4 regions of the Silvania sp. genome follow, and region 4 is predicted to be linked to each of the others. Evidence: predicted binding sites of a transcription regulator. Region 4 holds the regulator's gene; each other region holds the start of a gene.
The links. Region 4 encodes PurR, which represses purine synthesis genes. Its sites were predicted from a motif close to CANGCAAACGTTTGCNTG; they were not measured.

Region 1 (7,651 bases), on a different contig from region 4:
TCCTGGTTCTGATACGCCACCACATCGATGCCCTTCTCACGCCAGTTGGCGTTGGCATACCCTTCCTGGGTGGAGCCCTGCAGCACCCCCACGTGCTTGCCTTTCAGCGAATCAATGGTCGGCTGGATTGGGGAACCTTTGGCGGCAATCAGACGGGAGTTCGCGGCGTACAGGGTTTCAGAGAAAGCAATCTCCTGTTGACGCTTTTCGGTAATCGAGAGCGAAGAGATAATCGCATCAATTTTCTTGGCTTTCAGGGACGGGATCAGCGCGTCAAAATCGCTGCCCACCCAGGTGCATTTCACAGAGATGCGTTTGCACATCTCATTTCCCAGGTCGATATCAAAACCAACGAAGTCACCCTTCGCATCTTTCGATGAGAATGGCGCATAGGTTGCGTCAGTACCGATACGTACGGTCTGTGGGAGCGCGGCATAGCTGCTTGCCGCTGCGCTTAATCCCACCAGCAAAGACAGAGCCAGAACCGTCTTCTTCATACATTACCCTCAAGTGTCATGATTTTATTATGTAATAGGTTGTGTTGTGTGCTGCAGGCGATCTCTTGCAGGTCTTATGCCAGATTGCGAACATCGCAAAATTACGGCGTTAAATATGTTAACGAAAGGTTGCAAGATTGCCTTAATGGTGAAAGATAGCAGGTCTGCCAAACGAACCGCAGTAGTCAGAAAGGAAAAAACGAATTAAATGTTGAGGATATGATCGCGGTTGCAGAATTGCCCTGAAACAGGGCAGCTTGCGGTTTTATGCACTCAGGCGGCGCATGCCGGGGCTCAGATGCCCTGCCAGCGGGCGAAGAGATCGGTCGGCAGCTGAATGTCAAACTGGTCAGTCACTCGATTCACGGTCTGATTAATCACATCATCCAGCGTCTGCGGACGATGATAAAACGCCGGAACGGGCGGCATGATCACCGCGCCCAGCTCGGCCGCCTGGGTCATCAGGCGCAGATGGCCTAAGTGCAGCGGGGTTTCACGTACGCACAGCACCAGTTGGCGGCGCTCTTTTAGCACCACGTCAGCGGCACGGGTGACCAGGGTGTCGGTATAGCTGTGGACGATGCCGGAGAGCGTTTTAATCGAACAGGGCAGGATCACCATGCCCGCGGTTTTAAACGAGCCAGAAGAGATACTGGCGGCGATATCACGGGCATCATGTACCACATCCGCTAACGACTGAACATCACGCAGAGAATAATCGGTTTCGAGGGAGAGGGTCTGGCGCGCCGCCTGGCTCATCACCAGATGGGTTTCAACGTCGGTGACGTCACGCAATACCTGCAGCAAACGCACGCCGTAAATCGCGCCGCTGGCCCCTGAGATCCCTACTATCAGTCGTTTCATGATTATCGCCCTTTCCATAACTGGGCAGACTGTGCAGGATTTTGGCGGGAGTTGCAAGCGAGGGCGGACGCCCTCGCCTGTAAAGATGATTAACCTTCGTTGTGCATCTCTAAGCTTTCGAGATCGTTCGCCATCTGCACGGCTTTCGCATCGTCGTTACGCAGGGAGTCGAGATAATCGAGATACTGTTGATCCACATCTTTGGTGACGTAGATGCCGTTAAACACCGAGCACTCAAACTGCTGAATGTCCGGGTTCTCGGCGCGTACCGCGTCGATCAGATCGTTCAGATCCTGGAAAATCAGGCCGTCAGCACCGATGATCTGACGAATCTCGTCCACTTCACGCCCGTGCGCAATCAGCTCGGTGGCGGTTGGCATATCGATACCGTACACGTTCGGGAAGCGAATTTCCGGTGCCGCTGAGGCCAGATAGACCTTCTTCGCACCCGCTTCACGGGCCATCTCGATAATCTGCTCTGAGGTGGTGCCACGCACAATGGAGTCATCCACCAGCAGCACGTTCTTATCACGGAACTCAGCGCGGTTGGCGTTCAGCTTACGGCGCACTGACTTACGGCGCAGCTGCTGGCCCGGCATGATAAAGGTGCGGCCAACGTAGCGGTTTTTCACAAAGCCCTGACGATAAGGTTTACCCAGGATCCGCGCCATCTCCAGTGCGATATCGCAGGAGGTTTCCGGGATCGGGATGACCACATCGATATCCAGATCTTCCCACTCGCGGGCAATCTTCTGGCCAAGCTTAGTGCCCATGTTGACGCGGGCGCTGTAGACAGAGATTTTGTCGATGAAGGAGTCCGGACGAGCAAAGTACACGTACTCGAACAGACACGGATTGCTGACCGGGTTTTCTGAACACTGACGGGTAAACAGCTGGCCTTTCTCAGTGATATAGACCGCTTCGCCAGGGGCGACATCACGCAGGAACTCAAAGCCCAGCGTATCCAGTGCCACGCTTTCAGAAGCCACCATATACTCGGTACGACCGTCGCCAATATCGCGCTTGCCCAGTACCAAAGGCCGAATACCGTTCGGATCGCGGAAGGCGACCATACCGTGGCCGATAATCATCGCTACGCAGGCATAGGCCCCGCGGATCTGACGATTGGTGGCGGCAACGGCAGCAAAAATGTTGTCTGCTTCCAGCGGATAGTGACGGAAGTTATCCAGTTCGCTGGCAAAGATATTGAGCAGAATTTCAGAATCAGACGTGGTGTTAATGTGGCGACGCTTCTCTTCAAACAGCTTCTGACGCAGCTCATGCGCGTTGGTCAGGTTGCCATTATGGGCCAGCGTAATGCCATACGGTGAGTTAACGTAAAACGGCTGAGCTTCAGAGGCGCTGGAACTGCCAGCGGTAGGGTAACGGACGTGACCAATACCCATGTTACCTTGCAGACGCTGCATGTGGCGGGCTTCAAACACATCATTTACCAGGCCGTTAGCCTTACGTAAACGGAAGCAGTTGTGTGCATCAATAGTGATGATACCCGCAGCATCCTGCCCACGGTGCTGAAGCACCGATAATGCGTCATAAATAGACTGGTTTACCGGCATGAAACCGGCGATACCGACAATACCGCACATTCGACATTTCCTCGTTAAGCCACATCTCAGAACAGGTTACGTTCTGGGCAAAAAACTCGACGAGCTTTGCAGATAGTCAAAGAACCATCTGATGATAAAGCTGAACTGCGGGATCAGCTGCGATGTCTGCCAGTCTGCGCTCTTCGAGAACCCGGTAAAGGTATCCAGGAAGAACAGTATCGCGGCAACAATCAGCACACCTCGCAATGCACCAAAACAGATCCCCAGAACCCTGTCGGTTCCTGACAGACCGGTTTTTTCAACCAGCTGGCCAATCACATAGTTGACGATGGCGCCAACCAGTAGCGTCGCGATAAACAGCACCGCGATGGCAATCCCATTTCGTACCAGTTCATCTTCAAAGCCCGTGAACCAGACAGACAGGTAAGTGTAGTAATGACTGGCAACAAAGAAAGCACAACCCCATGTCACCAGCGATAACGCTTCACGAACAAAGCCACGGATCAGGCTAACCAGACAGGAAAAACCTATCACCGCAATGATGGCGTAATCAATCCAGACCATATGTGTCCCACGATTAAACGCCCTGTCATCCAGTTCGGGGCGAATTCTAACAGAAAAAGAAAACGTTTGCGTAGGGATTTCCTTCCCCCGCGTAAATAAAAAAAGCGCTGAAAAAATGCTCAGCGCCGTTGACCGGTTGCGTCTCTCTGGACGCCTGCCTCTCCCTCACACCGGCCCTCTCCTGCCGGAGAAGGGGATATCAGTTCACGCTATAGTTCATCACTACGCCGCTCAGACCGGAGAGCTGGTTCAGCTCGCCGAGCGACCCTTTCAGTTTATCCCGGGAGGCATCCGGGCCGACGAGGATCCGGGTGATTTTACCCTGTACCGGGGTCGAAGGCGACGTGTAAACGCGGTATCCGGCTCCACGTAATTTTGCCACCACCTCGTTGACTTTATCGGCATTTTTGAGCGCACCGAGCTGAACCACATAGGCTTTGCCGGTGGGTGCTGGCTTCTCTTCCTGAACCGGCTTCGCAGGGGGTGTTTCAGCGGCGGCAGCAAGCTGTTCGCTGGCTCGGGTCTGCGGTTTTTCGACCGGTTTTGGCTTCGCAACGGGTTTGGCCTGCTGGGCAGGCTTAGGTTGTTCTGCCGGGAGCGTATCCATGTCGCGATTACTGTTCGCCGCAAAGCGCGCAGGATCTAACGATGGCGCAGCGGCATCGCCGGCCTGCACCTCTTCCGCTGCACCTTCAGGCGGCTGGATAGGCAGCGCCTGGGCTGCGGCGGGCATCATATCGGGCTCATCGCGATCGCCAGGTTTTGGCACCAGCGGGATCGCCGCGAACTCATCCTGGTAATGTTTTTTCTGCCCATCAAGCAGCCCCGGGAGAATAATCACCCCCAGCGCCACCAGCACAATGGTGCCTGCTAAACGGTTCTGAAACTTACTTGCCACCGGTTCTCCCCGCATCCATTACGTCCATGACATGTGCCACCGTATGGAAGGATCCACACACCAGCACGGTATCTTCTGGTCTGGCGTCCGCCATTGCGGCGCGCCATGCCTGCTCCACGTTGGTGAAGACTGCGCCCGTGCCGAGGTGTTCCATCAGCTGTTCGGCAGTCGCCCCGCGCGGGCCTTCCAGAGGTGCACAATACCAGCTATCGACCACACTCTCCATGCAGGCCAGCGTGCCGCCAATATCTTTATCATGAAGCATACCGATAACCGCCAGCACGCGCCCGGTTTTTGGCAGGGATTTGAGACGTCCCGCGAGGTATGCCGCGGCATGGGGGTTATGCGCCACATCCAGAATCAGACGCGGCGACTCGCTGACAATCTGAAAGCGTCCGGGCAGGAGCGCATCCTTAATGCCGTCGCGAATGGCCTGTTCGCTCACCGCGAGGCCGCTGGCCCGCAGCGCTGCCAGCGCCGTCGCCGCATTCGGCTGTGGCACCTGCGGCAGCGGCAGGTTTTCAAGCCGGCCCTGCGCATCCTCAAACTGCCAGCCGTTTTCTGCAACGCTATAGCGCCAGTCTACGTCGCGACGCAGCAGATTCGCGCCCTTCTCCTGCGCCACATCGCCGATGGTGTGCGGCATATCAGGCTCGCCGACAATCGCCGGTTTACCCGCGCGGAAAATCCCGGCTTTTTCACGGCCGATGCTTTCGCGATCCGGCCCCAGCCAGTCGGTATGATCCAGTGCGATGCTGGTGACCACTGCGACATCGGCATCCACCATATTGGTGGCGTCCAGACGCCCGCCTAAGCCCACTTCAAGGATCACCACGTCCAGTTGCGCCTGCTTAAACAGCCACAGCGCCGACAGCGTGCCGTATTCAAAATAGGTCAGGGAAATATCACCGCGCGCGGCTTCGATTTCTGCAAAGGACGCAGTGTGCGCGGATTCCGCCAGCTCTGTATTCTGCACGCGCACGCGCTCGGTGTAGCGCACCAGATGCGGGGAACTGTAAACACCCACTTTGTAGCCCGCGGCCATCAGCACCGTTTCCAGCGTCCGGCAGGTGGTGCCTTTGCCGTTGGTGCCCGCGACGGTGAAGACAAAGGGAGCCGGTTTCAGCACATCAAGGCGTGCGGCAACTTTGCTGATGCGCGCAAGTCCCATGTCGATGGTTTTGCTGTGCAGGTTTTCCAGATAAGAAAGCCACGCGGCCAGGGGCGACGTGGCTTGAGGAAGAGTGTTGTTTTCCATGTTGCGCGCTTTTCAGTTACGTTTAGAAAGCAAAAGGGCAGCGCCATCTGGCCCTGCCCTTTTCAGTTATCAGGCCTCGGGTTCCTGATCCGGTACCACCACGGCTTCGCGTGGCTCATCCGGACTCGGCGACGGCAGATTCATCAGCTTCGCCAGGACGCTTGCCAGTTTCAGGCGCAGCTCCGGACGGCGAACGATCATGTCGATAGCGCCTTTCTCAATGAGGAATTCACTGCGCTGGAAGCCCGGCGGCAGTTTCTCACGAACCGTTTGTTCGATAACGCGCGGCCCAGCAAAACCGATCAGCGCTTTAGGTTCAGCAATGTTCAGATCGCCCAGCATCGCAAAGCTTGCGGATACGCCGCCCATAGTCGGGTCAGTCAGTACAGAGATGTACGGCAGACCACGCTCCTGCATTTTTGCCAGCGCAGCAGAGGTTTTCGCCATCTGCATCAGCGACATGAGCGCTTCCTGCATACGCGCACCGCCGGAAGCAGAGAAGCAGATCAGCGGACAGTTGTCTTCCAGCGCCTGCTCAACGGCACGCACGAAGCGCGCGCCTACAACGGAACCCATTGAACCGCCCATAAAGGCGAATTCAAACGCGGCTGCGACAACCGGCATCTCATGCAGAGTGCCTTTCATCACCACCAGCGCGTCTTTCTCGCCGGTCTCTTTTTGCGCAGAGGCCAGGCGATCTTTGTATTTCTTGGAGTCGCGGAACTTCAGCAGATCTTTCGGCTCAAGTTCGCTACCCAGCTCAACCATGGAGCCTTCGTCCAGCAGACTGTGCAGGCGATTACGCGCCGACATGCGCATGTGGTGATCGCACTTCGGGCACACTTCCAGATTACGCTCCAGCTCGGCGCGGTACAGGACCTGGCCGCAGCTGTCACACTTGGTCCACACCCCTTCAGGAATACTCGCCTTACGGGTTGGGGTAATGTTGCTTTTAATTCGTTCAATCCAGCTCATTGATAACCTTTCTGCCTGAACCTGGTTCTATGCCAGCTTTGCTGTAAGGGGCGCATAATGCCATTTTTGCCCCCGACAGACCATGAATGTTGCACATTAAAACATAACAGCCCGAAACTTTGGACAAAAAAGTGGTCGAACCGCGGATGTGCTTTTATTTTGCCTGTTTTGCCGCCGCACGCCGATGACGAATAATTTCGATCACCCCCGGCAGAATGGAGACCACAATAATCCCTACGATCAGTAACTTAAGATTTTCCTGGATCATAGGTATGGTTCCGAAGAAATAGCCTGCGTAGGTAAAGCTGAGCACCCACAACAGCGCGCCGGTCACGTTATAGAGGGCGAACTGACGATAGGACATGTGACCCATCCCCGCAACAAACGGGGCGAAGGTCCTGACGATCGGCACGAAGCGCGCGAGAATAATCGTTTTGCCGCCATGCTTCTCATAAAACGCATGGGTTTTATCCAGATAGCTACGACGAAAAATCTTCGAGTCCGGGTTACTGAATAACCGCTCGCCAAACAGCCGACCTATAGTGTAGTTCACCGCATCGCCGAGGATCGCCGCAATGATCATCAGCACCACCATCAGATGGACGTTGATATCGTTGGTTTCCAGCGATGCCAGCGCCCCCGCCACGAACAGCAGGGAATCACCCGGTAAAAACGGTGTCACTACCAGCCCGGTTTCGCAAAACAGGATCAGGAACAGAATGGCATACACCCAGACGCCGTAATCAGCGACCAGCTCAGCCAGGTGAACATCGATATGCAGAATGAAATCAATTAGAAAGCGAATTAAATCCATATTGTCTAAACCTTTATTACCACGATTGCACAGCTATCAGTCCGCTAAAAACAGCGGGCCCATTGGCGGTTTCGGAAGGTTGAAACGATCCGGGTAATCCACCGAGACCAGATATAACCCTTCCGCTTTCGCCGTTGCTGCCGCCAGCGTTCTGTCCTTCGCTGCCAGCAACTCTGCAATCCAGCTCTCCGGCTGGTGTCCGGCGCCCACTTC
Region 2 (7,651 bases), on a different contig from region 4:
TAATTATATGAAACATAAGGACATTTAATGAAATGATTGTGATTATCTCGCGGTACGCTTTTCGCACGATCTGTCGTTAATTAGCAACACCCTGACGGGCTTATTACCACTATCATATAAATCAATAACTTAAATGTCGCCATTTGGCGACATCGTATTACAGGGGTTGTCGTAAATATGCGACACCGTCGTAGTGCCGCCAGGCACTACGACGGCAACATAACGCTTACCCCAACTGCTTACGTGCGTTGCGGAAGATACGCATCCACGGGCTATCCTCGCCCCAGTTTTCCGGGTGCCAGGAGTTGCTGACGGTACGGAACACGCGCTCAGGGTGCGGCATCATCACCGTTACGCGACCGCTTTCGCTGGTCACCGCGGTAATGCCGTTGGCCGAGCCGTTCGGGTTAGCCGGGTACGTTTGCGTCACTTTGCCGAAGTTATCCACAAAGCGCAGCGCCACCAGACCTTTGCTCTCCAGCTCCGCCAGATGCGCGGCGTTACGCACTTCAACCTGCCCTTCACCGTGGGAAACAGCGATTGGCATCTGTGAGCCCACCATCCCCTGAAGCAGCAGAGACGGGCTTTGCGTGACTTCAACCAGGCTGAAACGCGCTTCAAAGCGGTCGGACTGGTTACGCACAAAGCGCGGCCAGGCTTCACTGCCTGGGATCAGCTCGCGCAGGTTCGACATCATCTGGCAGCCGTTACAAACGCCCAGTGCCAGGGTCTGCGGACGGTGGAAGAAGGTTTCGAACTCATCACGCACGCGGTCGTTGAAGAGAATCGACTTCGCCCAGCCCTCGCCCGCGCCCAGCACGTCCCCGTAAGAGAACCCGCCGCACGCCACCAGCGCCTGGAAGCTCTCCAGACCGGTCCGTCCAGCCAGCAGATCGCTCATGTGAACGTCGATAGCGTCGAAGCCCGCGCGGTGGAAGGCAGCCGCCATCTCCACGTGGGAGTTAACGCCCTGCTCGCGCAGGACCGCCACTTTCGGACGCGCACCCTTCGCGATGTACGGCGCGGCAATGTCTTCATTGATGTCGAACGAAAGCTTCACGTTCAGACCCGGATCGTTATCGTTGGCTTTCGCCTCGTGCTCCTGATCGGCACACGCCGGGTTATCACGCAGACGCTGCATCTGCCAGGTGGTTTCTGCCCACCACATGCGCAGCGTGGCGCGGCTTTCAGCAAACACAGCCTGACCGTTGGATTCGATAACAAAACGATCCCCGGTCACCGCTTTACCCAGATAGTGCACGCAGTCGCCAAGGCCGTGTTGCGCCAGCAGGGCTTCAACCGCCTCGCGGTCGGCCGCACGCACCTGAATCACCGCACCCAGCTCTTCGTTAAACAGCGCCGCCAGACGATCGTCGCCCAGCGTGGCGATGTTGGCTTCCACGCCACAGTGGCCGGTAAAGGCCATCTCTGCCAGGGTCACCAGCAGGCCGCCGTCGGAACGGTCGTGATAGGCCAGCAGTTTGCCCGCTGCCACCAGCGCCTGAATGGCATCGTAGAAGCCTTTCAGCTGCGCCACGTCGCGCACATCCGCCGCGGTGTCGCCCAGCTGACGGTAAACCTGCGCCAGCGCGGTTGCGCCCAGCGCGTTATGCCCTTTGCCCAGATCAATCAGCAGCAGGGCGTTGTCTTCAGTAGAGAGCTGCGGGGTGATGGTGTGACGCACATCTTCCACGCGGGCAAAGGCGGTGATCACCAGCGACAGCGGAGAGGTCATCTCGCGCTGCTCGTTACCTTCCTGCCAGCGGGTTTTCATCGACATGGAGTCTTTGCCCACCGGAATGGTCAGACCCAACGCCGGACAGAGCTCTTCGCCCACCGCTTTCACCGCTTCATACAGCCCGGCGTCTTCGCCCGGGTGACCGGCTGCGGCCATCCAGTTTGCCGAGAGCTTGATACGTTTGATGTCACCAATCTGGGTGGCGGCAATGTTGGTCAGCGCTTCACCGACCGCCAGACGAGCCGAGGCCGCAAAGTCCAGCAGCGCAACCGGGGAGCGTTCGCCCAGCGCCATCGCTTCACCGTAGTAACTGTCGAGGCTGGCGGTGGTCACCGCGCAGTTTGCTACGGGTACCTGCCACGGGCCAACCATCTGATCGCGCGCTACCATGCCGGTCACGGTACGGTCGCCAATGGTAACAAGGAAGGTTTTCTCCGCGACGGCCGGCAGATGCAATACGCGGTTGACGGCATCGGCGACAGTGACGCCCTGCAGATCGAGAGCTTTACCACTGGCTTTACGGGTTTGTACGTCGCGGGTCATCTTCGGCGTTTTGCCCAGCAGCACGTCCAGCGGCAGGTCAATCGGCTGGTTGTCAAAATGGGTGTCGCTTAAAGAGAGGTGCATCTCTTCGGTGGCTTCACCGATCACCGCGTACGGCGCGCGCTCGCGGCGGCACAGCTCATCAAACAGCGGGAGTTGATCCGGGGCAACGGCCAGCACGTAACGCTCCTGGGATTCGTTACACCAGATCTCCAGCGGGCTCATGCCTGGCTCATCGCTGAGGATATCGCGCAGGTTGAAGCGGCCACCGCGGTTGCCATCGCTCACCAGCTCCGGCATGGCGTTAGACAGGCCACCCGCGCCGACGTCGTGAATAAACAGGATCGGGTTGGCTTCACCCAGCTGCCAGCAGCGGTCAATCACTTCCTGGCAGCGGCGTTCCATCTCCGGGTTGTCGCGCTGGACCGAGGCAAAATCAAGGTCGGCGTCAGACTGGCCCGAGGCCATCGACGACGCCGCCCCGCCGCCCAGACCGATATTCATCGCCGGACCGCCGAGGACGATCAGCTTCGCGCCTACGACGATCTCGCCTTTCTGCACGTGATCGGCGCGGATGTTGCCGATCCCGCCTGCCAGCATGATCGGCTTGTGGTAGCCGCGCAGCTCTTCGCCGTTATGGCTCTCAACTTTCTCTTCATAGGTACGGAAGTAGCCGTTCAGCGCCGGACGACCAAATTCATTGTTGAATGCCGCGCCGCCCAGCGGGCCGTCGGTCATGATGTCGAGTGCGGTAACAATGCGCTCCGGCTTGCCGAAATCTTCTTCCCACGGCTGTTCAAAGCCCGGGATACGCAGGTTAGAGACCGAGAAGCCCACCAGACCCGCTTTTGGCTTAGCGCCACGGCCGGTGGCGCCTTCGTCACGAATTTCACCGCCAGAACCGGTCGCCGCGCCCGGCCATGGGGAGATCGCCGTCGGGTGGTTATGGGTTTCAACCTTCATCAGAATGTGCGCGGCTTCCTGATGGAAGTCATAGCGCCCTGCTTCGCGATCGGCGAAGAAGCGGCCCACCTCGGAACCTTCCATCACCGCGGCGTTGTCTTTATAAGCAGACAGCACGTGGTCAGGGGTCTGTTCCATGGTGTTCTTGATCATTTTGAACAGCGACTTTGGCTGTTGCTCGCCGTCGATAATCCAGTCGGCGTTAAAAATCTTGTGGCGGCAGTGTTCAGAGTTAGCCTGCGCGAACATATACAGTTCGATGTCGTTCGGATTGCGGTTGAGCTTAACAAACGCGTCCTGCAGGTAATCAATTTCATCCTCTGCCAGCGCCAGACCTAAACGCAGGTTGGCGTCGATCAGCGCCTGACGGCCCTCACCCAGCAGATCCACGCTCTGTACTGGCGCAGGCTGGTGGTGAGAGAACAGCTTCTGCGCGTCGTCCAGAGAGGCAAACACGCTCTCCATCATGCGATCGTGCAGTTCGGTCGCCACGACCGCCCACTGTGCGTCAGTCAGGGTAGAGGCTTCAACGTAATACGCTACGCCGCGCTCAAGACGGCTTACCTGGCTCAGGCCGCAGTTGTGGGCGATGTCGGTTGCTTTAGAAGACCAGGGGGAGATGGTGCCCGGGCGAGGCGTGACCAGCAGGAGTTTACCGTTCGGTGTATGGCTGCTCAGGCTTGGGCCGTATTTCAGCAGGCGTTCAAGGCGGGTCAGCTCCTCTGCCGTTAAGGGAGCGTTCAGGTCAGCAAAATGGACATACTCAGCGTAAATATTGCTTACCGGAAGGTCGGCCGCCTGGAAACGTGCCAGCAGTTTGTTGATACGGAAGGCAGACAGTGCAGGCGAACCACGCAGAATTTCCATCATAAGTCTCTCGTCTTCGAAGCGCCGGGGCGCTTACAGTGTGCGCAAGGGGGGAAAACGGGCGCTATTATAGTGGATCCTGAGCGCCGACGAAACCGTTTGCGTCGTAATAAAATCGACGCGGTTATTTAGCCATCGGTATGGCGATTCCCGCTAATAAGTTGCCAAGTGGCGTAACTTTGCGCAAAATGCCGCGAAATCTTTGGCAATACTTGTTTTTACTATGGCCACTACAGACCGACATAACACCCAGCACATAGAATTAACTTATTGAAAAAATTAAAGATTAATTATTTGTTTATTGGCATCGTGACCCTGCTACTGGCAGCGGCGCTATGGCCTTCCATACCCTGGTTCGGCAAAGCCGACAACCGCATCGCCGCCATCCAGGCGCGGGGGGAGCTGCGCGTCAGTACGATCTCCTCGCCGCTGACCTATACCGCCATCAACGACAAAGTAATTGGGCTGGATTACGAACTGGCGCAGCAGTTTGCTGACTACCTGGGCGTAAAACTCAAAATCACGGTGCGACAGAACATCAGCCAGCTGTTTGATGACCTGGATCATGACGAGGCCGACATGCTGGCCGCCGGTCTGGTTTATAACAGCGAGCGCAGCAAAAACTATCAGCCGGGCCCGACCTATTACTCCGTTTCGCAGCAGCTGGTCTATCGCGTGGGCAAGCTGCGCCCGCGCTCGCTTACTGGCCTCAACGCAGACCAGCTCACCGTCGCCCCAGGACACGTGGTTATCGATGACCTGCGCGCGCTGAAAGAGAAAAAGTATCCAAACCTTGGCTGGACGGTCGATGAGAAGCTGGGCACCACTGAGCTGCTGGAGCAGGTTAAGGATGGCAAGCTGCCTTATACCATTGCCGACTCGGTCGCCATCAGCCTGTATCAGCGCGTCCACCCGGAGCTGGCGGTGGCGCTGGATGTGACCGACGAGCAGCCGGTGACCTGGTTCAGCCGACTGGATGACGACCAGACCCTGTCCGCGGCGATGCTCGATTTCTTTAACGGCATGAATGAAGACGGCACCCTGGCGCGGCTGGAGGAGAAGTACCTCGGTCACGGCGGTGACTTTGATTATGTCGACACCCGCAGCTTCTTGCGGGCGGTGGATAACGTCCTGCCGGACCTGCAGCCGCTGTTTGAAAAATACGCGCAGGAAATTGACTGGCGGTTACTGGCAGCAATCTCGTATCAGGAATCCCACTGGGATGCGCAGGCCACCTCGCCTACCGGCGTGCGCGGTCTGATGATGTTGACCAAAAACACCGCCCAGAGCCTTGGCCTGACCGACCGTACCGATGCGGAACAGAGCATCAGCGGCGGCGCGCGCTATCTGCAGGACATGATGGATAAGGTGCCGGAGACGGTGCCGGAAGAGGAGCGGATCTGGTTTGCACTGGCGGCGTATAACATGGGCTATGCCCACATGATCGACGCCCGCGCCCTGACGGCGAAGACCAAAGGCAACCCCGACAGCTGGTCAGATGTCAAACAGCGCCTGCCGCTGCTGAGCCAGAAGCCGTGGTACAACAAGCTGACCTACGGCTACGCGCGCGGTCACGAAGCTTACGCCTACGTGGAAAATATCCGCAAATATCAGATAAGCCTGGTCGGCTATCTGATGGAGAAAGAGAAAGAGGCGATGGCGGCAGAGCAGCTGGCGCAAAGTTATCCGGTGGTGACGCCGAATGAACTTACTCGCCCGATAACGCCAATCCTGCCTTTTGTTGCTTTTTCTGCTGACGCCGCATTCGAAAGAAGTCACTTAGCATCGCCGAACATGCTGGCGCCAGTACTTCCCCAATAACATTCACCTGGTGATTCATACCGGGATGTCTGAGCACGTCCAGTAGCGAGCCTGCCGCCCCGGTTTTTTCATCCCGCGCCCCGAACACCAGCGTACCGATCCGGCTGTGGACCATCGCGCCGGAACACATGACGCAGGGCTCGAGGGTGACATACAGCGTGGTATCCAGCAGGCGGTAGTTTTGCAGCACCAGCCCGCCCTGGCGCAGGGCCATGATTTCGGCGTGAGCGGTGGGATCGTGACGGCCAATCGGGCGGTTCCAGCCTTCGCCAATCACCTGATTATTGTGTACCAGCACGGCGCCAACGGGCACTTCGCCCTCTTCCCAGGCGCGTCTGGCAAGCTGGAGTGCGTGGTGCATCCAGTATTCATGATTGTGTTCGAGGTCGGACAACGGTGATTACTCCAGTCTGAAAAGCGGGCGCATTATACACACCCGCTATACATAATCACAAAATCATTCCAGTTGCTGAAGTTCGCCGAGCGGCGTGACGCGCCAGCGGTGCTGGCAGAAGTAGAGCAGCGGGTTGTCCTGCTTGCTGTCGCTGTAGCCGCTGTAGAGGCGCAGCGGGGTACCGATTTGCTTCTCCAGCTGCACCACTTTCTCGTGCCCAAGGCAGCGCAGGGTCAGCACCCATCCGCCATACGCGCGCCCCATCTGGGTCGCGATAAGATTGACCCGCGGTAGCCACGGGGTATCGAAGTAGACCTGCTCGACCAGCGACTGCGGCGAACCGGTAATCAGCCAGATGTCGGCATCGCTGGCGCTCAGGTAATTGGTCAGCCTCTCCTGCACAACCGGAAACGCGGTAACGTGCCCGCGAAACCAGAGGGCAAAATCCTGCTCAAGCTGCTTGAGCCGCGCCTCGCTGTGGCCAAAAGTACATCCCCACAGCAGTAGGCTCATTGGCCAGCGGGCGGCGCGCCCTTTGATCAGCAGCGCAACGCCTACAATCGGCAGGAGTGGCAACACAAGCAGCACATTTAAGGGCTGTCGGCGCAGTAAGTAGCGCATAAAGGTGCCGAACATATCCTGCTGATGCAGCGTTCCGTCCAGGTCAAAAAAGACAACGCGACGCGCATGATTAACCAAATCTTACTCCTCTGGATCGTTGAACCCCAACAGCCAGGTAAACAGGAACCCGGCGATAACCGCTACTAAATAGCCTAACAGATAGAGCATGACTTTTCCGGTCACGATGGTTAATGCCAGTGGCAAACCGGAAATCCCGAAGGTGATCACCGTCGCCACTTTCCAGTAGCTGATCAGCGCCCCGCCGACCGCACCGCCCAGACAGGCGCCGATAAAGGGCTTGCCCAGCGGCAGCGTAACGCCAAAGATCAGCGGCTCGCCAATTCCCAGCAGACCCACCGGCAGCGCGCCTTTGATCACTTTTTTCAGGCGTTGATTGCGGGTTTTCATCAGCACCGCAATGGCCGCCCCGACCTGGCCGACGCCCGCCATCGACAGGATCGGCAGCAGCGCGTTGTAGCCGTGCGCCTGCACCAGTTCCACGTGGATCGGCACCAGGCCCTGGTGTAATCCAGTCAAGACCAGCGGCAGGAAGGTCCCCGACAGCACTGCCCCCACGAGGAAGCCGCCGCGGTCGATAGCCCAGGAGGCACCGTGGGCGATGGATTCAGAGATCACGCCGCCCAGCGGCTGCAGGGCAATGATCGCCACGCTGCCGGTAATTAAGGTGGTCAGCAGCGGATTAA
Region 3 (7,651 bases), on a different contig from region 4:
GAAAGTCGACCTGGTGATCAGCGATCTTCGGATGGACGAAATGGACGGCATGCAGCTGTTTGCCGAGATCCAGAAACTGCAGCCGGGGATGCCGGTGATCATTCTCACCGCCCACGGCTCAATCCCGGATGCGGTGGCGGCCACCCAGCAGGGCGTATTCAGCTTCCTTACCAAACCGGTGGACAAAGACGCGCTGTACAAGGCGATCGATAACGCCCTTGAGCACGCCGCGCCCTCCAGCGACGACCAGTGGCGAGAAGCGATAGTCACCCGCAGCCCAATCATGCTACGTCTGCTGGAGCAGGCCAGAATGGTGGCGCAGTCTGACGTCAGCGTGCTGATTAACGGTCACAGCGGCACCGGGAAAGAGATCCTCGCTCAGGCCATTCACAACGCCAGCCCGCGTGGCAAAAAAGCCTTTATCGCCATTAACTGCGGGGCATTGCCGGAACAGCTGCTGGAGTCCGAGCTGTTTGGTCACGCGCGCGGGGCCTTTACCGGGGCGGTCAGCAGCCGTGAAGGGCTGTTCCAGGCGGCGGAAGGCGGCACATTATTCCTCGATGAAATTGGTGATATGCCTGCTGCCCTGCAGGTCAAACTGCTGCGCGTTCTTCAGGAGCGTAAGGTCAGGCCGCTGGGCAGCAACCGCGATATCGACATCAACGTGCGTATTATTTCCGCCACCCACCGGGATCTGCCGAAGGCGATGGCGCGCAACGAATTTCGCGAAGACCTGTTCTATCGTCTGAACGTTGTTAACCTCAAAATTCCGGCGCTGGCGGAACGTGCCGAAGATATCCCTCTGCTGGCGACCCAGCTGCTGCGCCAGTCCGCCGAGCGGCATAAGCCCTTTGTGCGGGCTTTCTCCACCGATGCGATGAAGCGTCTGATGACCGCCAGCTGGCCCGGTAACGTGCGTCAGCTGGTGAACGTGATTGAGCAGTGCGTGGCGCTGACCTCTTCGCCGGTAATCAGCGACGCGCTGGTGGAACAGGCGCTGGAGGGTGAAAACACCGCCTTACCGACCTTCGCTGAAGCGCGTAACCAGTTTGAACTCAACTATCTGCGCAAGCTTTTGCAGATCACCAAAGGCAACGTTACCCATGCCGCGCGGATGGCCGGACGCAACCGCACCGAGTTTTATAAACTGCTGTCGCGCCACGAGCTGGAAGCAAACGACTTCAAAGAGTGATACCGTAAAATCCGATTGATATGCTACTGTGAGCAATCGATTACGAGGCTGCAGACAGGCAAGAAGGACCCCCATGAAAAAGATTGATGCGATTATTAAACCTTTCAAACTGGATGATGTACGCGAAGCGCTGGCAGAAGTCGGCATCACCGGGATGACGGTGACGGAAGTGAAAGGCTTTGGTCGTCAGAAGGGCCACACGGAGCTGTACCGTGGCGCGGAATACATGGTCGACTTCCTGCCGAAAGTGAAAATTGAGATCGTGGTGTCGGACGACATCGTGGATACCTGTGTGGACACCATTATCCGTACCGCGCAGACCGGCAAAATCGGTGACGGCAAAATCTTCGTCTTTGACGTCGCGCGCGTGATCCGTATCCGTACCGGTGAAGAAGACGACGAAGCGATTTAATCCCTGCGCCGCCGGATAAAAAAAGCCCCTCGTCTGAGGGGCTTTTTGCATTACAGCACCTTATGCGGGCCGAAGCATTCGTAGTGAATGTTGTCTTTATTCGCACCCAGTTCAATCAACTGCTGAGCGGCAAACTGCATAAACGCCACCGGGCCACAAACGTAGAACTGCATCTTCGCTGCGCTAAGCTGCTCTTTATACTGCGCTAAATCCATCAGACCTTCGCTGCCAAACAGGGCCTGGGCACGGTCGTTGTCGCTCGGCAGACGATACCAGGTGTGAGCGTGAAAGTCCGTCAGCGCGGCGGCAACGGTTTTCACTTCGTCGTCAAAGGCATGCACTTCGCCGTTTTCCGCCGCGTGGAACCAGTTCACCTGCGCGCCGTGCGCGGATTTCGCCAGCGTGTCCAGCATTGCCAGCATCGGGGTCTGGCCCACGCCTGCGGAGATCAGCGTCACAGGGGTACTGGCATCCACCGCCATAAAGAAGTCGCCCGCTGGCGCGGCAAGGTGCACCACGTCACCGACGTTGGCGCTGTTATGCAGCCAGGTTGAGACCTGACCGCCGTCCTCGCGCTTCACCGCGATACGGTAGCCTTTGCCATTCGGCTTGCGGGTCAGGGAGTACTGACGAATTTCCTGATGTGGGAAGCCTTCCGGCTTCAACCACACGCCGAGATACTGGCCGGGCTGATAGTCAGCAACCGGCTTACCGTCGACGGGCTCAAATTCAAAGCTGGTGATAAGCTGGCTGCGCGGCGTTTTTTCCACGATGCGGAAGGCGCGGGTGCCTTCCCAGCCACCGGTTTTATCGGCATTTTCGCTGTAAATCTGCGCTTCACGGTTGATAAACACATTCGCCAGCACGCCGTAGGCTTTGCCCCACGCGTCCAGCACCTCCTGACCCGGGCTGAACATCTCGTCCAGCGTCGCCAGCAGGTGGCCGCCGACAATATTGTACTGTTCAGGTTGGATCTGGAAGCTGGTGTGCTTCTGGGCAATTTTTTCCACCGCGGGCAGCAGGACCGCCAGGTTTTCGATGTTGCTGGCGTAAGCGGCGATGGCGTTGAACAACGCTTCGCGCTGATCGCCGTTACGCTGGTTGCTCATGTTGAAAATCTCTTTGAGCTCCGGATTGTGCGTGAACATGCGATCGTAAAAATGGGCGGTGAGTTTAGGACCCGTTTCAACCAGCAGGGGAATGGTGGCTTTAACCGTAGCGATGGTTTGGGCGTCTAACATAGCAGCTTCCTTAAGATGTTATTTTAAAGTGTATTTTAAATGCATCTTATAAAAAATAACCCTGCGTTGTAAATGGTTCTTTGTAACATGAATTATTTGCATCACAAACCTGAAAAGAAATCCGTTGTAAAATCGGCAGATCTTTATTCCTCAAACCCTTGCGCTACGGGTAGGTAAACGTTTGCGTAAAATCGTTTGTCAAGACCTGTTATCACTGTGCTAATCAGTTATACTGTTGCCCGTCGTCCAACTGGACTGCCTTTTTCAGGGCAAAAATTTACTTGTTAGCTGAGTCAGGAGATGCGGATGTTAAAGCGTGAAATGAACATTGCCGATTATGATGCCGAACTGTGGCAGGCTATGGAGCAGGAAAAAGTACGTCAGGAAGAGCACATCGAACTGATCGCCTCCGAAAACTACACCAGCCCGCGCGTGATGCAGGCGCAGGGTTCTCAGCTGACCAACAAATACGCTGAAGGTTACCCGGGCAAGCGCTACTACGGCGGTTGCGAGTACGTCGATATCGTTGAGCAACTGGCGATTGACCGTGCAAAAGAGCTGTTTGGCGCGGATTACGCTAACGTGCAGCCGCACTCCGGTTCTCAGGCTAACTTCGCGGTTTACACCGCGCTGCTGCAGCCGGGCGATACCGTTCTGGGTATGAACCTGGCGCAAGGCGGTCACCTGACTCACGGCTCCCCGGTGAACTTCTCCGGCAAGCTGTACAACATCATCCCTTACGGTATTGATGAGTCCGGTAAAATTGACTACGAAGACATGGCTAAGCAGGCTCAGACCCACAAACCGAAGATGATCATCGGCGGCTTCTCTGCTTATTCCGGCGTCGTTGACTGGGCAAAAATGCGTGAAATCGCAGACAGCATCGGTGCCTACCTGTTCGTTGACATGGCGCACGTTGCCGGTCTGATTGCAGCAGACGTATACCCGAACCCGGTTCCACATGCGCACGTTGTGACCACCACCACCCACAAAACCCTGGCGGGTCCACGCGGTGGCCTGATCCTGGCGAAAGGCGGTGACGAAGATCTGTATAAGAAACTGAACTCTGCGGTGTTCCCAAGCGCGCAGGGCGGCCCGCTGATGCACGTTATCGCCGCGAAAGCCGTAGCGCTGAAAGAAGCGATGGAGCCAGAGTTCAAAGTTTACCAGCAGCAGGTTGCTAAAAACGCCAAAGCGATGGTTGAAGTGTTCCTGAACCGTGGCTACAAAGTGGTGTCTGGCGGCACGGAGAACCACCTGTTCCTGCTGGACCTGGTTGATAAAAACCTGACCGGTAAAGAAGCAGACGCTGCCCTGGGCCGCGCCAACATCACGGTGAACAAAAACAGCGTGCCAAACGATCCGAAGAGCCCGTTTGTGACCTCCGGTATCCGTATCGGCTCCCCAGCTGTGACGCGCCGTGGCTTTAAAGAGGCGGAAGTCAAAGAGCTGGCTGGCTGGATGTGTGATGTGCTGGACAACATCAACGACGAAGCGGTTATCGAACGCGTGAAGGGCAAAGTGCTGGATATCTGCGCACGCTTCCCGGTTTACGCATAATTCTGCCCGGCAGAATGAAAAAGGCCGCGCAAGCGGCCTTTGTTTTATCTAGCGTCGGTCGATGGAAATCGCCCCCGGCCCGGTGACGGCCAGTAACAGAAACGCCCCCGCAATACTGATATTCTTATAGAAGTTAATCATGTTCGGCATCACCGCATCACCACTCATATCCCAGTACGGGTGACCAATCACCGCCGTGCCCAGCGTATAAAAGACAAACAGCACCGCCAGCGGACGGGTGAAAAAGCCCAGCACGATCAGAATGGCGGCGGGGACTTCCATAATCACCGCAATAATTGCAGCCAGCATCGGCATGGGCGCACCCAGCTTCGCCATGTACTGCACCGTGCCGTCAAAGCCGGTCATTTTGGGCAGGCCGAAGATAATAAACAGCGCCACAATGGCGATACGGGCAATCAACAGGATCAGCGGGCGGGACTGGCCGAAATCGAAATAGCGTAGTGCGTTCATGACGGTATGACCTTTTTAAGCTGTGTCACTTAACCCTAATACAGTTTTTCAGCCCTCGCCATGAGCCATCCGGCTCTGTTTTTTGTTAATCGAAGGTTAATTTATAGCAGGCTATCGACTTGCTTAATTGTTGCTTTCTCGCCAGACTAGCGCCTCCAAAACGGGAGGGATTCATGGTTTTGCATTCCACACGCTGGCTGGCGCTCAGCTACTTTACCTATTTTTTCAGCTACGGTATTTTTCTGCCTTTCTGGAGCGTCTGGCTTGCGGGAATCGGCCTCACCCCAGAGATGATTGGCATTTTGCTGGGCTCCGGCCTGGTGGCGCGTTTTCTCGGTAGCCTGCTGATTGCCCCGCGCGTCAGCGACCCTGCGTTACTGATCAAAGCCGTGCGCGTGCTGGCGCTGTTAACGCTGGTGTTTGCGGCGGGCTTCTGGGTCAGCCAGCAGTTTGCCTGGCTGGTGGTGGTGATGGTCGGGTTTAACCTCTTTTTCTCGCCGCTGGTCCCGCTGACCGATGCGCTGGCTAACACCTGGCAAAAGCAGATCACCATGGACTATGGCCGGGTGCGGCTGTGGGGCTCGATTGCCTTTGTGATTGGCTCGGCGCTGGTGGGCAAGCTGGTGAGCCTGTACGACTATCAGGCTATTCTGGCGCTGCTGAGCGTGGGGCTGGTGTCGATGCTGCTCGGGATGCTGCTGCGGCCAACGGTGATGCCGCAAGGCGAGAGTCGTCAGCAGGAGAGCGCAGGCTGGCCAGCCTGGCGCGTGCTGGTGTCGCAGAGCTGGCGTTTTCTCGCCTGCGTCTGCCTGCTGCAGGGGGCACATGCTGCCTACTATGGCTTTAGCGCCATCTACTGGCAGGGCGTGGGTTATTCAGCATCGGCGGTGGGCTATCTGTGGTCGCTCGGCGTGGTGGCGGAATTGATTATTTTTGCCCTCAGCAACCGCTTGTTCCGCCGCTTTAGCGCCCGGGATCTGCTCCTGCTGTCTGCCGTCTGCGGCGTGCTCCGCTGGGGGATCATGGGCTGGACGCATGAATTGCCGTGGCTGATTGTCGCGCAAATCCTGCACTGCGGCACCTTTACGGTGTGCCATCTGGCGGCGATGCGCTATATCTCCGCGCGGGAAGGCAGCGACGTGATCCGCCTGCAGGCGGTCTACTCGGCGGTGGCGATGGGCGGCAGCATTGCGATCATGACCGTTTTTGCGGGCTTCCTGTACCAGCATCTCGGTCACGGTGTCTTCTGGGTGATGGCGTTGGTGGCGCTGCCCGCGATGCTGTTGCGTCCGCGGGTCGCGGCGCGCTAAGACTCCAGCATCACGCGAATATGTTCCTGCTGCTGCGCATTCAGGGTCTCAACGGCATGAATGAGCGGCGGCGAGAACAGCGGCAAAGCGGTGGCGTAGGGAGTGATCACCAGCGCGGCCTCGCGCGGTGCGCCCTCCTTCTGGAAGGTCTGCAACGTCACATAGCGAATGTTCAGCGGCAGCAGGGTCAACTCCCGCAGCTGCTGTTCGATCAGATCTTCACAGGCTTTATCCCCCCCGGTCAGTAACACCACCTGCTTTTCATGCAGATCGTTCTCCTGCATCAGCCACGCGCCAAAGATAACGGCCACCAGGCTCGACTCCTCTTCGGAAAAACGCAGGCCAAATTCCGCCTCCAGCTCAAACATCACCTCCCGGGTGGTGCGCATCAGCCGCGGGTAAAGGCGGTTGATCTCCTCCGGCAGGCTGTTGTCGATGCCAATGCCAAACAGGGAGCGATCCAGCGCCTGGGCAAGATGAATATACAGCTGGTCGGTCAGCCCTTGCTCGTCGCTGAAATGCATCCCGGTTTGTCCGCGAAAGCGGACGATCATCCGGGTGATGGCGCGGCGCAGGCGTTCATCCTGCTGATGGGCGTCGCGCACGGGGTCGGGCGTGCGCAGCATCATAAACAGCAGGGTCAGAAACGGTTGTTCATCAACGTGGGGGAGGGGGACCACGCGGCGCTGCCAGTGGCGCACGATCTCCTGCGCCATCAGGTATTCACCGCGCGATTCCGTCCAGCTGCGCTGCACCGGCGAAAACTGCGGGGTCTGGCCCAGATGGTGCTGGAGCAGGCAGTACTGCAAATAGAGCTGCAAAAACTGCACGTCGCGGCACTCAAACTGACGCTGCAGACGACGGGCGCAGAAATTGATTAGCGCCCGTAGGTTGGTATCGTCATATAAGGTTCGCGCAATGCCGAGTTGCTTTAGCGTGGTCTTCAGAGATGGGGTAAACTGCTGCGCGACAAAGTGGGGGCACAGGCGTAACGCCCGGCGCAGCCAGTGCAACAGGCATAAGCGTTGGTCGAGGTGGGTGCCTTCAATCCGGTAGCTGCCATCAGGGTGCGCCGCAATGTCGAGCCGGTGATAGCGCTGGATCTCGATGCGCGTCTCGGCGATGTCCTGCCGGGTCAGGGGACCATCGACCCCATTGATGTCACCGATGCGTTGCACGGTGGCGCTGAAGCCCGGAATATAGAGCATCAACAGAACCTGGCAGCGACGCTGCGAACTGGAAAGTGCAGATGGCATTTCGAGAGTCATCATCATCTGTCGGGTTCCAGTGAGTGTGTCTGATAAGAATAGCTAAAGGATGCCCGCCAGAAAGCGCACCGAAGGGTCTTTCCTTCAGGAATGCTGGCGAACATCACAGAATTTTTGACGTGAGGAACAGATGCAAATAGTTAAACACAGCGCGACGGCGCTTTTTTTGGCGGTTTTATCTTTTACCGTCGCCGCGC
Region 4 (7,651 bases):
AAAAAGCACCACCAAAAAGAGCACCGCAAAGAAAGCCCTCGCGAAAACACCGCAAACCGCCTCCAGCAAGAAAAACAAAAATTCCCCTCACAATGCCACCCGAGCCACGCAAACGGCTTCGCGCGTTGTGACAGAGAAGTGTACGACCCGCAAAGGACACAAAAAGCAGTGCGTTAAAACCAGCAAGACCACAACCATTGCCGCCGCGCATAAAGTCCGGGTGCAAAAAGCGCAAAGCACAGCGTTAAATAAATTAATGGGACAGATTGGCAAACCGTATCGCTGGGGCGGAAGCTCACCGCGTACCGGTTTTGACTGCAGCGGTCTGGTCTATTACGCCTATAAAGATCTGGTGAAATTCCGTATCCCGCGCACCGCCAACGAAATGTACCATCTGCGCGATGCGTCTCCGGTCACCCGGGGTGAACTGGAAAGCGGCGATCTGGTGTTCTTCCGCACCCAGGGTCGCGGGACGGCCGATCACGTCGGCGTGTACGTCGGCAACGGCAAGTTTATCCAATCCCCGCGCAGCGGCCAGGATATCCAGATCACCTCCCTGAGCGAAGATTACTGGCAGCGTCACTACGTTGGCGCACGCCGCGTGATGAAGGCCAACACCATTCGTTAATCCCCTGCCCTGCTGGCTCTTCAGCAGGGTAAGTTCTTCTTTTGTCTAACCTTTCATTTTGCTACTCTACCCGCACGTTCAATATGGTTATTGAATGGATCACTATAATAAGGAGAGAAGCAATGTCGTTTGAACTACCTGCATTACCGTATGCAAAAGACGCCCTGGTCCCGCACATTTCTGTGGAAACCCTGGAATACCATTACGGTAAGCATCACCAGACCTACGTCACCAACCTGAACAACCTGATCGCTGGCACCGCGTTTGAGGGCAAAACCCTCGAAGAGATCGTGCGCGGCTCCGAAGGGGGCGTGTTTAACAATGCCGCGCAGGTCTGGAACCACACCTTCTACTGGCACTGCCTGGCACCCAATGCCGGTGGCGAACCAACGGGTGAACTGGCTGCGGCCATCAGCGCTACGTTTGGCAGCTTCGCCGCCTTTAAAGCGGCGTTTACCGATGCAGCAGTGAAGAACTTTGGCGCGGGCTGGACCTGGCTGGTTAAAGAGGCGGATGGCACGCTGGCAATCGTCTCAACGTCCAATGCAGGAACGCCGCTGACCACGAACGCTACGCCGCTGATGACCGTCGACGTGTGGGAACATGCGTACTACATCGATTACCGCAATGCGCGCCCGAACTACCTTGAGCACTTCTGGGCGCTGGTGAACTGGGAATTTGTAGCGAAGAACTTCGCAGCATAAATGCAGTGCAGAAGGGCGAGCCCTTCTGCATTATTGTTACTCGGTGGCACCCACCGGCTGCGGCTGATTTCTGCCGGACGCGAGCACCAGAATTAGGCCCAGGGCGGCAATCATTGCCCCCATTACCGGCACAAAGCTGTACCCCATGCCGCTGGAGATCACCGCCCCGCCTGCCGCCGCGCCGAGCGCATTGCCCAGATTGAAAGCACCGATATTCACTGACGACGACAGCCCCGGCGCATCGCTGGCGACACGCATCACGCGCATCTGCAGCGGCGGCACCACCGCGAAAGTTGCCATCCCCCACACCACCATCGCAATTGCCGCGCCGATCTCATTGCGTGCCAGCCAGGGAATTGCCAGCATAATCACGATCAGCAGCAGTAAAAAGCCCTTCAGCGTGCCATTCACTGACTTATCCGCCAGCTTGCCGCCCAGGTAGTTACCCAGCGAGAACCCAACGCCGATCAGCACCAGCATGGCAGTGACAAAGGCCGGGGTCGCCTGGTTGATGTCGTGCAGCACCGGCGAAATATAGGTATAGAGGGTAAACATTGCCCCGGCGCCCAGCACCGTGGTCAGCAACGCAGACAGCACCTGCGGGCGCATCAGCACCGCCAACTCTTTGCGCACCTCCGGCTTTTCACCCGCCCCGCCTTTCGGCAACGAGAAGAACAGCGCGATCATCGCCACCACGCCAAGCCCCGCAGTCGCAAGGAACGACATCCGCCAGCCAATCACTTCGCCCATCCACGTCGCCGCCGGGACGCCGCCAATATTGGCAATCGTCAGCCCCATAAACATGGTAGCCACTGCGCTCGCCTGCTTATGTTTAGGCACCACGCTTGCAGCCACCACTGAGCCCAAGCCAAAGAAGGCCCCGTGGTTCAGGCTGGTGAGGATGCGGGACAGCATCAGGGTGGTGTAATCCGGCGCGAGGGCCGACAGCACGTTACCAACGGTAAAAATCGCCATCAGGAAGATCAGCGCATTACGACGGCCACGATGCGACAGGAGAAGCGTCATCAGCGGTGCCCCCACCATCACACCGATGGCATAGGCACTGATCAGCATTCCTGCGGCGGGAATAGAAACATCCACACCCCGGGCGATGACCGGTAACAATCCCATCGGGGAGAATTCAGTGGTGCCAATGCCAAATGCACCAATCGCCAGGGCCAGCAGGGGAAAATTGATTTTCATACTTCAACTCCAGACACCGTGTCGTCACGCGACACAGAACAATGAAGGCGAAAGCATGACATCAATCACAAAAAATGAGAAGTTTACATTTTGGCAAAAGATTATTGCAGGAGGCGTAACAATCAGCCAGGAGAAACGAGGGAGAGCAGGCTCCCCCGTATCGATCAGTGCAGCGCAGCAGTGAAAGCACTCGCCACGATCAAACTCAGGACAATAACGGTCGTAACCAGCGAAAACTTAAGATCGGTACTCATCAATTTTTCTCCTTTTAATCACCCCATGAAGAGTGAGCTTGCTCATTTTTACACAGTTCACAGCAAAAATCTTGCGGGTTTTAGGTGGATTACCGTTTTTGTTCTTCCCCTTTTGGTCAAGATCAGCCAAAATTCCACGCTAAATTTATTAGCGTACCGGCCATTGACCCCCTCCTGACGTCCTGTGTCGTTTTCCCGGCGTACCGCAATTCAAATTGCGCAATTAGGGCGAGTGAAGGCAAACGTTTACCTATTGGTTTTTCAGGAGCTTAGATATGGTCTGGAGTGACATCTGATGGCAACAATTAAAGACGTGGCGAAACGCGCAAACGTTTCCACTACAACCGTATCACATGTGATTAACAAAACGCGCTTTGTCGCGGAAGAGACGCGCAACAACGTCTGGGCGGCGATTAAAGAGCTGCACTATTCTCCAAGCGCCGTGGCCCGCAGCCTGAAAGTGAATCACACCAAGACAATCGGCTTACTGGCGACCAGCAGCGAAGCGCCCTATTTTGCTGAAATTATTGAAGCCGTAGAGAAGAATTGCTTCCAGAAAGGCTACACCCTGATTCTGGGCAACGCCTGGAACAGCCTCGAGAAACAGCGGGCCTATCTGTCGATGATGGCGCAAAAGCGCGTTGATGGCCTGCTGGTGATGTGTTCCGAATACCCGGAATCGCTGCTCAATATGCTGGAGGAGTATCGCAATATTCCGATGGTGGTGATGGACTGGGGCGAAGCCAAAGCCGACTTTACCGACTCGGTAATCGATAACGCCTTTGAAGGCGGGTATATGGCCGGTCGGTATCTGATCGAACGCGGCCACCGCGAAATTGGCGTGATTCCAGGGCCGCTGGAGCGCAACACCGGCGCCGGTCGACTGGCAGGCTTTATGAAAGCGATGGAAGAGACGCTGATCACTGTGCCGGAAAACTGGATTGTGCAGGGCGACTTTGAGCCGGAATCCGGCTACCGCGCGATGCAGCAGATCCTCTCCCAGAGCCCGCGTCCGACGGCGATATTCTGCGGCGGGGATATTATGGCGATGGGCGCGCTGTGCGCCGCCGACGAAATGGGCCTGCGCGTCCCGCAGGATATTTCGCTGATCGGCTATGATAACGTGCGCAACGCGCGCTTCTTTACGCCGGCGCTGACCACCATCCACCAGCCGAAAGATTCGCTGGGGGAGACGGCCTTCAATATGTTGCTGGATCGTATTGTCAGCAAGCGCGAAGAGTCACACTCCATTGAAGTGCATCCGCGTCTGATCGAACGCCGCTCGGTCGCGGATGGTCCTTTCCGCGACTACCGCCGTTAATCCTCCCCGGGAGCCAGCCCCTCTGGCTCCCGCAGCCATTCCTTATTCATCGTTTCGCTATCGCCGAGATACGCCAGCAGCCACGCCAGGGCCGGAGAGATATCGTTTTGCTGCCAGGTCAGGCAGCAGGCGGCATCCGGGAAGGGATTTTCCAGCGACAGCGCCACCCACTTGCCACTGTCAATCCACGGTCGGGCGACGTGCGCCGGTACCATCCCCACGCACAGTCCGGCAGAGAGACAGGACGCTGACGACTCCCAGTCCGGGGTCACGATCCGCCGCTGATTATCCAGCAGCCAGGTGATGCGCTTCGGCAACGAACGTGAGGTATCTTCCCGCACCAGCGATGGCCAGTTGCGCAAAGTATCATCGCTGAGCGGCCCTGCCATCGCGGCCAGCGGATGGTGGCTGGCCACCACGCAGTTCCAGCTCAGGGTGCCCATATCGCGAAACGCATAGCGCCCCCCTACCGGGATAGCCTGGGTCGCACCGATCGCCATCTCGACCCTGCCGTCCGCCAGCGCATCCCAGACGCCATTGAAGACCTCCTGGGACACCCGCAGCTCCACGTCAGAAAAGTGACGATAGAAATCAACGATCATCTGCCGGGTGCGCTCGGGGCGCACAATATTATCCACCGCAATCGACAGATGGCCTCGCCAGCCGTTGGCAATCTGCTGACACTGTTCTCGGGTGATCTGCATTTTTTTGATAACAGATCGCCCCTCCTTGAGAAACCACACCCCGGCGGGCGTCAGCTCCACATCCCGGTGACGCCGTTCAAACAGCGGCACCGCCAGCCACTCCTCCAGCTGACGCACCGTATAGCTGATGGCAGAAGGCACCCGGTGCAGCTCCTGCGCTGCACCGCTAAAACTGCCGTTGCGCGCGACGGCATCCACCACTTCTAGAGAATATTCTGACCACATTTTCTGCCTGCAAAATTTTTGAATGCAACAGCCAAATATTAGCGTTTCACAAGCCGGATTGCACTGCCTACACTCTGCGGCAATGACACCTGCACCTATAACGGAGAATAAACACAGTGATACCTGGGAAAGGATTTTTAGTCTGGCTTGCCGGGCTGAGCGTGCTCGGCTTCCTGGCAACTGACATGTACCTGCCCGCTTTTGCGGTCATGCAGGAAGATTTGCAAACCCCGGCGGCGGCCATCAGCGCCAGCCTGAGCCTGTTCCTGGCAGGCTTTGCCTTTGCGCAACTGCTGTGGGGACCGCTGTCCGATCGCTTCGGACGCAAACCGATTCTGCTGGCCGGGCTGGCCATTTTTGCCCTCGGCTGTCTGGGGATGCTGTGGGTCCGCGAAGCGACCTGGCTGCTGGTGCTGCGCTTTATTCAGGCGGTCGGGGTGTGCGCTGCGGCGGTCACCTGGCAGGCGCTGGTAACCGATTACTATCCGGCCTCGCGCGTTAACCGCATCTTCGCCACCATTATGCCGCTGGTCGGGCTTTCTCCGGCGCTGGCGCCGCTGCTCGGCAGCTGGATCCTCGCCCATTTTGACTGGCAGTCAATTTTTGCCGTGCTGTTCGTTATCGCCCTGGTGCTGATGATCCCGGCCTTTAGCCTGAAGCCTGCGACGGCGAAAGCGCCCGCAGAATCTCGCGTCACCTTTTTATCGCTGCTGCGCTCACGTGTTTATAGCGGTAACGTGCTGATCTACGCCGCCTGTTCGGCAAGCTTCTTCGCCTGGCTGACCGGCTCGCCGTTTATCCTCAGCGAAATGGGCTATAGCCCGGCCGCAATCGGCCTCAGCTACGTGCCGCAAACCATCGCCTTCCTGATTGGCGGTTACGGCTGTCGCGCCGCGCTGCAAAAATGGCAAGGACCTCAGATGCTGCCGTGGCTGCTGGGCCTGTATGCGCTCAGCGTCATCGCAACCTGGGCGGTTGGGTTTATCCCGGGCGTGGGTCTGGCTCCGCTGCTGGTGCCTTTCTGCCTGATGGCGGTGGCCAACGGCGCGATCTACCCAATTGTGGTGGCGCAGGCCCTGCGTCCCTTCCCGCAGGCCACCGGCAGCGCGGCGGCTCTGCAGAACACCCTGCAGCTGGGTCTGTGTTTCCTGGCGAGCCTGCTGGTCTCGTGGCTGATCGCCACCCCGCTGCTGACCACCACCAGCGTGATGCTGGTCACCGTGGTGCTGTCTGTGATGGGCTATCGGATGCAGTACGTTCGCGCCCGCCAGCAGCAGGACGATCTCAGCGCAGAATCCTCGCGTGCCTGATGACACCGACTCTGTCATTAGCGTGCTAACCTTCTGGTGTTGAATCACGCTTTTTTCAGGCCTATACTTATTTGTGCGTTCTAATAAATACGATAAGTATTAGGCATTAACGGGAGCAGGAACGCTCCCGTTTCTCCATGGATGGCCTTTCGGCAAGGGTAATCTCCCTTCCTCTGTTCTACGTCGGATATTAGCCTCGCGGGTCATCCCCGTGAGATTTCTCACAGCCCTTATCCCGGGGGTTATGATCACAGCAAGTGATGGAGAAGCTATGAGTTCATCGTGTATAGACGAAGTCAGTTTTCGCAACGACAGCTGGTTCAGGATAGTGAATGAAATGCTGACCCGGGCGGGCATTACCGTCAACGGTCCGGCAGCGTCCGATCTGCAGGTCAAACATCCCGACTTTTTTAAACGCATTATGCAGGAAGGTTCCCTCGGCCTTGGCGAGAGCTATATGGACGGCTGGTGGGAGTGCGAACGGCTGGATATTTTTTTCAATAAGGTCCTGCGGGCCGGACTGGAAAATCAGCTTCCCAGCCACCTGAAAGACACCCTGCGTATTGCCACCGCCCGCCTGTTCAACCTGCAAAATAAAAAACGCGCCTGGATTGTTGGCAAGGAGCATTACGATCTTGGCAACGATCTGTTCAGCCGCATGCTTGACCCAACGATGCAATACTCCTGCGGCTACTGGAAACAGGCCGAAAGCCTGGAACAGGCGCAGCAGGATAAACTGCGGCTGATCGGCGAGAAACTGCAGCTCCAGCCCGGCATGCGGGTGCTGGATATTGGCTGCGGCTGGGGTGGGCTGGCGCATTTTTTAGCCAGGCACTATGGCGTCAGCGTGGTGGGTGTGACAATTTCGGCGGAACAGCAAAAAATGGCCCAGTCTCGCTGTCGCGACCTGGATGTCACCATTTTACTGCAGGACTATCGCGATCTTGACGATCAGTTCGACCGGATTGTCTCCGTGGGAATGTTTGAGCACGTGGGGCCAAAAAACTACCCGACCTACTTTAACGTCGTCGATCGCAACCTCAAGCCGGACGGTCTTTTTCTGCTGCACACTATTGGTTCGCAAAAAACCGACCATCGTGTCGATCCATGGATCGACAAATACATCTTTCCGAATGGCTGTTTACCCTCCGTTCGCCAGATAGCGAACGCCAGTGAAGCGCATTTTGTGATGGAAGACTGGCATAACTTTGGCGCGGATTACGACACCACCCTGATGGCGTGGCATTCGCGTTTCCTCGCCAGTTGGCCGGAGATCGCAGACAACTATTCTGAACGATTCAA

Region 1: the regulator PurR is predicted to act here: its motif matches at 3,549-3,566, upstream of cvpA (colicin V production protein).
Region 2: the regulator PurR is predicted to act here: its motif matches at 4,200-4,217, upstream of purL (phosphoribosylformylglycinamidine synthase).
Region 3: the regulator PurR is predicted to act here: its motif matches at 3,016-3,033, upstream of glyA (serine hydroxymethyltransferase).

Annotation. Positions count from the first base shown of each region.
Region 1 covers NZ_JBOGBT010000095.1:22,380-30,030, reverse strand. The annotation lists gene argT (lysine/arginine/ornithine ABC transporter substrate-binding protein ArgT) at 1-497, opposite strand, end outside; gene ACRDD5_RS18975 (UbiX family flavin prenyltransferase) at 792-1,361, opposite strand; gene purF (amidophosphoribosyltransferase) at 1,451-2,968, opposite strand; gene cvpA (colicin V production protein) at 3,005-3,493, opposite strand; gene dedD (cell division protein DedD) at 3,693-4,391, opposite strand; gene folC (bifunctional tetrahydrofolate synthase/dihydrofolate synthase) at 4,381-5,649, opposite strand; gene accD (acetyl-CoA carboxylase, carboxyltransferase subunit beta) at 5,719-6,624, opposite strand; gene ACRDD5_RS18945 (DedA family protein) at 6,779-7,438, opposite strand; gene truA (tRNA pseudouridine(38-40) synthase TruA) at 7,475-7,651, opposite strand, start outside.
Region 2 covers NZ_JBOGBT010000055.1:25,749-33,399, reverse strand. The annotation lists gene purL (phosphoribosylformylglycinamidine synthase) at 227-4,114, opposite strand; gene mltF (membrane-bound lytic murein transglycosylase MltF) at 4,382-5,932, shown strand; gene tadA (tRNA adenosine(34) deaminase TadA) at 5,820-6,326, opposite strand; gene yfhb (phosphatidylglycerophosphatase C) at 6,390-7,025, opposite strand; gene ACRDD5_RS11315 (PTS transporter subunit EIIC) at 7,029-7,651, opposite strand, start outside.
Region 3 covers NZ_JBOGBT010000055.1:36,042-43,692, forward strand. The annotation lists gene glrR (two-component system response regulator GlrR) at 1-1,192, shown strand, start outside; gene glnB (nitrogen regulatory protein P-II) at 1,266-1,604, shown strand; gene hmpA (NO-inducible flavohemoprotein) at 1,655-2,845, opposite strand; gene glyA (serine hydroxymethyltransferase) at 3,152-4,405, shown strand; gene ACRDD5_RS11370 (DoxX family protein) at 4,454-4,876, opposite strand; gene ACRDD5_RS11375 (3-phenylpropionate MFS transporter) at 5,050-6,186, shown strand; gene csiE (stationary phase inducible protein CsiE) at 6,183-7,460, opposite strand; gene ACRDD5_RS11385 (DUF1007 family protein) at 7,585-7,651, shown strand, end outside.
Region 4 covers NZ_JBOGBT010000046.1:38,828-46,478, forward strand. The annotation lists gene ACRDD5_RS10195 (C40 family peptidase) at 1-628, shown strand, start outside; gene sodB (superoxide dismutase [Fe]) at 751-1,332, shown strand; gene ACRDD5_RS10205 (MFS transporter) at 1,369-2,535, opposite strand; gene ACRDD5_RS10210 (cytochrome bd-I oxidase subunit CydH) at 2,700-2,789, opposite strand; gene purR (HTH-type transcriptional repressor PurR) at 3,085-4,110, shown strand; gene punR (DNA-binding transcriptional activator PunR) at 4,107-5,039, opposite strand; gene punC (purine nucleoside transporter PunC) at 5,156-6,349, shown strand; gene cfa (cyclopropane fatty acyl phospholipid synthase) at 6,621-7,651, shown strand, end outside.